Regions from separate parts of the Enterococcus sp. AZ163 genome, predicted to be linked through region 1. Evidence: riboswitches for the same ligand, from Rfam matches in the RefSeq annotation. Region 1 holds a riboswitch; each other region holds the start of a gene.
What was found. A riboswitch is a leader RNA that binds a small molecule or an ion and turns the genes downstream of it on or off. The one in region 1 is predicted to bind thiamine pyrophosphate.

Region 1 (2,198 bases):
TAAATGAAAGCAGGTGTCTGAATGTTCTACTTAGATGAAAATGAAGATAATGAAAATAAAACCAATGAAATTCCAGATGTGTACCGTAAAAAATTACTTGATCAGCGGACTGTTTTAATCTATGGTGAAATTACGCAAGAATTAGCAAAAGATATTACTTCACAATTGTTGCTGCTGTCAGCATTGAATGATGATCCGATTACGATTTACGTTAACAGCCCTGGTGGCCATGTAGAATCTGGGGACACGATTCATGATGTCATCAAATTTATTGAACCAACCGTTAATATGATTGGAACTGGATGGGTAGCAAGTGCCGGCATTACGATTTTCTTAGCAGCTGAAAAAGAAAATCGCTACAGTTTGCCAAACACTCGTTACATGATTCACCAGCCCGCTGGTGGCGTTAGTGGACAAACAACTGAAATTCAAATCGAGGCCAAGGAAATTATCCGTACGAGAGAACGGATTAACCGCTTAATCGCGGAAGCAACTGGACAAACGGTCGAGAAGGTTCAGCAAGACACGGATCGCAACTTCTGGATGTCTGTTGATGAAGCAAAAGACTACGGTATCGTCGGAAAAATCATTTCTACTTCTGAAGAAATCGGCAAATAAGAGCTTGTTCTACTGCTCCTTTTGTTATACCATTAGATAAGTTGTATTAGAATTGTGCAGCTGTGACGATTAACTGAATATTTTTTTGCGGGGGGACGCTTAGCGTTGAGAAGGTAAAACCTGACCCTTAGAACCTGTTGGTTAACACCGTCGGAGGGAAGCAAGTCTAAGATAAAATTGATGGGCGTCCCCTTTTTTAAGGTGACGCCCTTTTTACGCGTAAAGGAGGAAGTTTTTAGATGAAAAAAGCATTAACTATCGCCGGCTCAGATTGCAGCGGCGGTGCTGGGATTCAAGCCGATTTGAAAACCTTTTCGGCCCATGGAGTATTTGGCATGTCAGTGGTCACCTCCGTGGTTGCTGAAAATACCGTTCGGGTGATTTCCTATCAGGATATCACACCACAAATTATTCAAGAACAAGTTGATGCCGTTTTTGAAGATATCAAACCTGATGCAGTCAAAATCGGTATGCTCTCTACTGTAGAAACAATGCAAGCTGTCGCAGCTAGTTTAAAAAAGTGGCAACCGGAAAAAGTCGTCTTAGATCCAGTTATGTATGCAAAAAACGGCTGTGCTCTAATGGACCCTACTTCAATTGATACTTTGATTGAAGCAGTTCTGCCTTTGGCTAACTTAATAACACCAAATATTCCAGAAGCAGAAAAAATCAGCGGTCTTTCCATCCAGTCTTTAGAAGATATGGAAATTGCTGCAAAAAAAATCTATGACTTATGTGGTGCCGCAACTCTGGTTAAAGGTGGACACAAAGTCGGCAAAGCCACCGATGTTTTATATGCTGGTCAAGGATTTTCTCAATACACTAGCGAACGGATTGATACCAAAAATACTCACGGCACTGGCTGTACCTTCTCTTCTGCTATTGCGTCACAATTAGCTCTTGGAATAGAACTGGATGAAGCTGTTGCCAAAGCCAAAAGCTACGTAACTACAGCAATTCGCTATTCATTACCGTTAGGCAATGGACACGGACCCACCAATCATTTTTACGATTTGTATCAATCTGGACTAAAAGAATAAGTACCACGCTTAATCCTAACCCACACCGGAAAGCACGAAAGAAAAAACTTTCGTGCTTCTTCAACTTGTATCATGAATAACTGTGTTTTCTAATCGCCTTCGTAAGTTATCAAAACAGAGTTGCTGGCACACATTACTGTCTAACTAGTGCTTTTCCAATTCATGTAGTCGAGACCGTTAAATTCATTTATGAGGTGTTTCAAGTAAGTACTATTCATGAAATTTTTATTGAGGCCTCCCTTTAGCAGCGTCTGACTCAGATCCTGCGGTCAAACTGCTAACAAAAATTAACCCAACGAGAAAATCAGCAGTGTTCCGAACATTTTTTTCATTTTTACAAGTCTTCTCCATTGGTTTCAATCAGATTTTTGTACCAATAAAATGAATCTTTACGACTTCTAGACAAATTCCCTGTTCCATCATCGTGTTTATCAACATAGATAAAGCCGTATCGTTTCTTCATTTCTCCAGTAGTTGTACTCACTAAATCAATCGGTCCCCACATTAAATAACCAAAACAATCTACTTTGTCCTCCTCTA
Region 2 (2,198 bases), on a different contig from region 1:
ACGAATTGTTCATGGTAATTTTGACATTTCATACTTTGAGAACGTGGTCGATCATAAGCATGGAATGTACGAAGAAATGTTTCAATATGATGGACTGATTACTACGGGGTCAGTGGAGGGGATTCCTGATGATTTCCCGGTTATTGTAATGGACCCATATGTTACGCCAAAGGCTTTAGTAGTCATCCAAAATTTAGTAAATGATCTCTCCCTGGAAAAAGAATTAGGGAAGAAAATCGAATAAGGCCAGCAGCTTTTGCTGACTTTATTCATGTAATTCTAAAGGCAAGCCGTCAGGGTCGAAGAAGAAGGTCATTTTTTCACCAGTAAATGCATCGATGCGGATGGGTTCACAGGCGACTCCGCAGCTTTCTAAGTAAGCGATCGTTTCTTCAATGGCATCTGTTTTAAAAGCTAAATGACGTAAACCGCTAGCCTCAGGATAGCTTGGGCGTTTTGGTGGACCTTGCAGAGCAAAGATTTCCAATTCAGCACCATTAGCCAGCTGCAAATCCAATTTATAGTCCTGACGTTCCTCTCGATAGTTTTCTCTTAAGATGGGAAGCTTCAGAATATTCACGTAAAAGTTGCGAGCTTTTTGGTAATCAGAAACAATTATCGCAATATGATGGATTGTGGAAAATGTTGGCTCTTGCATAAAAAGCTCCTTTCTATGTGGTAAGGATAGCACAGCTTTTAGGATAAATCTGCTGAGATACCTGTTAGAATGAAAAAAACTATGCTATACTTTAACCACAATTTCATAAATAGAAACATTTGGGGTGCTGCAAAGCTGAGATTATACCCATGGAACCTGAAACAGTTAGAACTGGCGCAGGGAAATGTCATACAACCATGAATCTCGCCCGTCCATTTATTTGGTCGGGCTTTTTTTAAGACTCCTCTTGCTTCTATTTAGTGAGGAGTCTTTTTTGTTTTTGAAGATAAGGAAGGATGTTGAAGGTTGCAAAGAGAGAAGCTGCAGAAAATGATGTTGTTGGCAATGATGATTGCTCTAGATGTAGTTTTGTCGCCACTTTTCCGAGTAGAGGGGATGGCGCCGATGTCGAGTGTGATGAATGTGCTGGCAGGGGGATTACTAGGGCCTTTATATGGAACCTTGATGGCACTGTGCTGTGGAATTATCCGAATGTTGTTGTTGGGAATTCCACCATTGGCATTAACAGGTGCCGTTTTTGGGGCATTTTTAGCTGGACTATTGTATCGAATGACCAATAATTTATACGGAGCTATTTTGGGAGAAATTATCGGAACGGGAATTATTGGTTCGTTACTATCGTATCCAGTAATGGTCTTGTTTACCGGAAGTCAGCAGGGAATGTACTGGCTGATTTACACCCCTAGATTTGTCGGGGCTACCTTGATTGGATCGCTGGTCGCCTACTTTGTATGGAAGCTTTTGTATCGGGTGCCTGTATTTAAAAGATGTCAGCAATTATTTTTGAGGAGTGAGCAAGCATGAACGGATTATCTGAAATGGTCAAAACAATATTTCCTTTAGCAACATCACCGTTGGTTCAGTGCATTACCAATGAAATTACCTGTGAGTCAATGGCAAATGCTTTATTATACATCGGTGCTAAACCGGTAATGGCAGATGATGCCCGTGAATTTCCAGCCTTTTTCCAGCAAACAGACAGTTTATTGTTGAATTTAGGTCATATTTCGCCACAGCGAGAAGCCAATATTTTAGAAGCCAGCCGTTTTGCTGAGGAGAATCATAAGCCGACGGTGATTGATGTGGTTGGCTTGGCAGCCAGTCCTTTGCGAGCAGAGCTGACTCAGCAATTAATGAAAAAGCAGCCTGAGGTAGTGAAGGGGAATATCTCTGAGATGCGGGCATTATGTATGTTGGAAAGCCATGGACGAGGGGTTGACGGGAGTTCGTTGGATCAATCGGAAGCAGCGCTAAAAGAATTAACAGCAGCGCTGGAAGTCTTAGCCGCCGAGTATCCACACACGACTTTTCTTGCTACAGGCGCAGTAGATGTGGTTGTAAATCAGACGACTAATTGTTTGCTGCAAAATGGTGTGTCTGAGCTTGACTGTTTTACCGGAACTGGAGATATCGTGGGGGCTTTAATTGCGGCATTATTAGGGATAGGATTAGAAGCTTTTCCGGCGGTTGCAGCAGCAGTAAGTTATTTTAATTGCTGCGGTGAAAAGGCGAAGGAGCT
Region 3 (2,198 bases), on a different contig from region 1:
GCGTCGTCCAACGGGTACTTCAGAAAAACTTTTGAAAATATTCCAAACTTCATAACTGCATCATCCTCCAAGTTGATTTCTTTTAAGCGCTAACATTAGGTGTACAACAAAAGAAATATGGATTAAAATAGCACGTGTCAGTAATTAATCGATTTCTTTATGCTATCATTATACAATGGAAAACGATAAAAATCAATAAATTTCGATTAAAGGAGAAAATAATGTTAAAAAGCGAACGCCACAAATATATTTTGAGCAAAATAGAGGCAGAAGGTAAAGTTTTAGTAAACGATCTCACCAAAGAATTAGAGGTAACGGAAGATACAATTCGAAAAGATCTTCAAGAACTAGCTAAGCTTGGACTTGTCCAACGCGTTCACGGTGGCGCGCTAAGATTGGATAACACCAACCTGCCATTTGAGCACCGAATTGATCAACACTCAGTCAGCAAAAAAATGCTAGCCAAAAAAGCAGCATCACTAATTGATGGAAAAAAAGTAATCTACATTGATAGTGGTACAACGAATCTTTTTTTCGCAGAGAACATTCCTAACGATTATAGTGGGATAGTTATCACCAATAGCCCTACGATTGCATTAGCATTATGCGATCATGAGCATATTACCATCAATTTGTTGCCTGGTGAGTTGGATAAACATTCTAAAGTATTAAAAGGCTCTGCTACATTAAAAGCAATTGAAGGTATCAATATCGAGCTGTGTATACTGGGTATCTCTTCAATCGATATTGAAAAAGGGATCACTGTCCCATCATTTGAAGAAGCTGCAATAAAAAAACAATTGCTTCAACAAAGTTCTCATAAAATCGGTATTGTAACGAAAGAAAAAATTGGCACAACTTCAACTTTCTTTGTTGATAGTGCTACTTCTTTAGATACTATTGTTACGGAAAAAGGAATTAATAATGCTATCTTGGAACCTTATTACAATCTAGATCTAGACATTCATCAAGTATAAAACAAAAATGATTAAAACCCGTTTATCGTTTTTAATCGTTTTTTGTTTTACTGATTTTCAAAAGTATGTTGACGAACAAATCAAAGAAATGTATTATTAAAAACAATTAAATAAAGATGCAGGGGGACGCACAAGCGTTGAGAAGGTTAAAAACCTGACCCTTTGAACCTGTTGGTTAAGACCAGCGTAGGGAGCATGTCAAAAAAAAGAATCATTTTTGGTTATTTTAGGCATTTTCTCTATTGGGGAAAATGCCTTTTTATTTTAATTAATTTCAAGAAAAGAGGAAGAAAAATGGAAGCAGGTATCGCAATTCAAGTACTACCAAAAGTAGAAGGTGAATCAGAAGTTGTTCGTGTTGTTGATGAAGTAATCGCTTATATAGCAAGCACAGGATTGACTTATCAGGTTGGGGCGTTTGAAACAAGTATTGAGGGAAATTATGATGAATTGATGGAGATCGTCAAAAACTGTCAACTGATTGCAATTAAAGCGGGATCTCAAGGCGTATCTGCTTATGTAAAAATCACTTACAAACCTGAAGGAGATGTGTTTGGGATTGAAGAAAAGACGAAAAAGCACCAGCATTAACCTCTACTCTGGTGTTTCGGTACTCGTCCTTCTTATGGTGTGGCAAGGTGTTAGTTCGTTAGGATGGATTCCAACGTTCATGCTCCCTTCTCCTTTACAGGTTGGTCAGGCCTTTATCAATGATTTTGATTTACTATTGTTCCATTCCAGAATCACATTGATCGAAGCGTTATTAGGTTTATTTTTAGGAATGTCACTGGGGATCGCAGTTGCAATTTTTATGGATAACTTCGAAAGAGTGAAAAAAGCTATCTATCCCCTGCTGATTTTAACGCAAACTGTTCCCACTGTTGCTATTGCACCCTTATTGACAATCTGGTTTGGTTTTGGCGTTTTACCAAAGGTTGTTTTGATTGTCATCACTGTGTTTTTCCCAGTATCCGTTGCTATGTTGAATGGCTTTTCTTCTGTTGATCAGGATGAATTGCGGCTATTACGTTCGATGGGAGCAAATCGCAGACAAATTTTCTGGCATATCAAGATTCCCGCAAGTCTTGGTGATTTTTTTTCTGCTCTAAAAATCGCTGTGACTTATGCAGTAATTGGTGCGGTTATCTCAGAATGGCTGGGCGGCTTTGAAGGATTAGGTGTCTATATGACACGAGTACGAAAATCTTATGATTTTGACAA
Region 4 (2,198 bases), on a different contig from region 1:
TGATAACGGACAAATCAATACTTGGCAATCTTGAACTTTTTCTAAGAGTTCTTTTTTTGGAATCACGCCTTCATTTTCAAAAATTTCGTAATCTAAGTCTGCTTCATCCAGTAACTTAGTGCCCCTTGTTGGAATTTTGGCAGAAAGAAAAATACGACTCATAGTATCAACCTCATTTCTATGTATAGAATATAGCACGAAATTATTTTTTTAGCTTGAAGGAGGCAATTTAATGAAATCAATTCTTTTTGTATGTATGGGTAATATTTGTCGCTCACCAATGGCGGAAGCTATGTTTCGGAATCAATTTGAACAACGGAGCGAATCGGCAGAATTTACTGTAGATTCAGCAGCAACTAGTCGTTGGGAAGTTGGTAATTCTCCTCATCACGGTACGCAAAAAATCTTAAAAGCGCACGGTATCAGCTCGAAAGGTATAAGGGCACGTCAAATAACAACGGATGATTTCTACCGCGCGGATTATATCATTGGAATGGATCGTGAAAATGTGGAGGATTTAATGCTCTTAGCACCGGAAGGGACACATAGGAAAATTCATTTGTATTTAGACTTAGTCCCTGAAAAAAAAGGCCAAGGAATTCCTGATCCTTGGTATACTGGTGATTTTGACGAAACCTATAGTTTAATTGAAGAAGGTTTGCCATACTGGTTAACTTTTTTTGGAGAGTAGTTTTTATTGTAATTTTGCTCAATTTTAAGTAAAATCAGAGTACAGCCAAGGAGGAAACTGACATGAAGAAGATACCTGAAAAAGCTAAAAAAAATTTAATTAAGGCCTTTTCTAGTTCATCCTTCCGTTTTTTGTCTGATTTTCTAAATGATTCTGCTGATAAACGTGCACAAGAGCAGGCGAATCAAACGATAATGAGTCAACTCAAAACAGCTGCCTTACACAATAGTTTAGTTGTTTTGCAAGTACAGAATGAAAAAGATTCGGAAAAATATGAAACCGTCTCAGGTTGGCTGCCTAAAGCGATTGGCAATGATTCTTTAGTTGTTCGTACGCAAGATAATCAATTGCAAATGCTGACGGTAGATCGTATAAAGAAGGTGACTACGTTGGCACCTAACGGCGATCAGGAGCGAGTATCACGTTAATTGTTTGTATTAGGTAAATAGTGTGCTATACTATAAGAGTAAAAAATACTAAAAGAATAATACTGTCACAAAGGGGAGCCTTCGGGCTGAGAATGAGGACACTCTAAACCCTAGTACCTGTATCGGTCATGCGAGCGTAGGAATTGTGATGAAGTAAATATATTTACTTCTCCTTTGTGAACTGTATGTTCAAAAGGAGGAGTTTTTTTATGCACAACAAAACGAGAATTATGGTGGAAGGAACAATTGTAGCTGCATTAGCTTTTATGCTTTCGCTGATTCCCACTAACATCGGCAGCAGTTTCACAATCTCATTAGGAATGATCCCATTAACAATTTTTGCTCTGAGACGGGGATTAAGACCCGCTCTGTTATCAGCATTCATTTGGGGAATCCTACATTTTCCAGCAGGAGATGTTTACTATTTAAGTCTCTCACAAGTATTAATTGAATACCCGATAGCATTTACCTTTGCTGGTTTTGCCGGGATTTATGCAACCAAAGTTCAACAAGCTTTACTGAACAATAACTCTCGAGAAGTAACAAAAAATATTATTTTAGGCAGTTTGGCCGGGACTGGGGCTCGATTCTTTTGGCACTTTATTGCCGGCGTAGTCTTTTGGGGTAGCTATGCATTATGGGGAATGAACCCGTGGATGTTTTCTCTTATCATGAATGGTGCCAGTGGGATAGCCACCGGAATTTTTACAGCGACAATTACAATAATTGCTGTAAAAAAGGTACCACAGCTATTTTTACCTCGTGATGCCGCTAAATTGGAAATAAAAAGTAGATAAACGAAAAAACCACTTTTGTCAGTTATGATAAAAGTGGTTTTTTAGCGAAAGGCAAAGGCTAAATCATCTTTCTCCAACGACAAGCTCCATTTTTGGCGACCAAGGTCATAAGTTAATGTCCCCATTTTTTGATCTTGTTTATAAGTAGGTTGGTGTTTGCGCCAACCTTTTTCGTCAGATAAATAAATTGGTACGCGATAAAGTTTATTTTCAAGCTTAGCTTGTGAAAAACAGAAAACAGCTCCTTCTTGAAAGATCGGATACAAATCTTTCAAGATTTCT

Region 2: another riboswitch for thiamine pyrophosphate. It lies ahead of thiW (energy coupling factor transporter S component ThiW); the one in region 1 lies ahead of thiD (bifunctional hydroxymethylpyrimidine kinase/phosphomethylpyrimidine kinase).
Region 3: another riboswitch for thiamine pyrophosphate. It lies ahead of IGI46_RS11170 (thiamine-binding protein); the one in region 1 lies ahead of thiD (bifunctional hydroxymethylpyrimidine kinase/phosphomethylpyrimidine kinase).
Region 4: another riboswitch for thiamine pyrophosphate. It lies ahead of thiT (energy-coupled thiamine transporter ThiT); the one in region 1 lies ahead of thiD (bifunctional hydroxymethylpyrimidine kinase/phosphomethylpyrimidine kinase).

Annotation. Positions count from the first base shown of each region.
Region 1 is NZ_JBIPAO010000002.1:154,950-157,147, reverse strand. Features, by position in the region: gene IGI46_RS19195 (ATP-dependent Clp protease proteolytic subunit) at 22-618, shown strand; TPP riboswitch at 698-795, shown strand; gene thiD (bifunctional hydroxymethylpyrimidine kinase/phosphomethylpyrimidine kinase) at 858-1,658, shown strand; gene IGI46_RS19185 (family 1 glycosylhydrolase) at 1,993-2,198, opposite strand, start outside.
Region 2 is NZ_JBIPAO010000001.1:648,845-651,042, reverse strand. Features, by position in the region: gene IGI46_RS03285 (helix-turn-helix domain-containing protein) at 1-244, shown strand, start outside; gene gloA2 (SMU1112c/YaeR family gloxylase I-like metalloprotein) at 266-658, opposite strand; TPP riboswitch at 769-858, shown strand; gene thiW (energy coupling factor transporter S component ThiW) at 965-1,483, shown strand; gene IGI46_RS03270 (hydroxyethylthiazole kinase) at 1,480-2,198, shown strand, end outside.
Region 3 is NZ_JBIPAO010000001.1:2,346,673-2,348,870, reverse strand. Features, by position in the region: gene IGI46_RS11180 (sugar phosphate isomerase/epimerase family protein) at 1-53, opposite strand, end outside; gene IGI46_RS11175 (DeoR/GlpR family DNA-binding transcription regulator) at 222-977, shown strand; TPP riboswitch at 1,088-1,187, shown strand; gene IGI46_RS11170 (thiamine-binding protein) at 1,173-1,568, shown strand; gene IGI46_RS11165 (ABC transporter permease) at 1,537-2,198, shown strand, end outside.
Region 4 is NZ_JBIPAO010000001.1:316,370-318,567, reverse strand. Features, by position in the region: gene IGI46_RS01675 (2-hydroxyacid dehydrogenase family protein) at 1-162, opposite strand, end outside; gene IGI46_RS01670 (low molecular weight protein-tyrosine-phosphatase) at 233-691, shown strand; gene IGI46_RS01665 (hypothetical protein) at 754-1,119, shown strand; TPP riboswitch at 1,181-1,279, shown strand; gene thiT (energy-coupled thiamine transporter ThiT) at 1,329-1,916, shown strand; gene IGI46_RS01655 (hypothetical protein) at 1,958-2,198, opposite strand, start outside.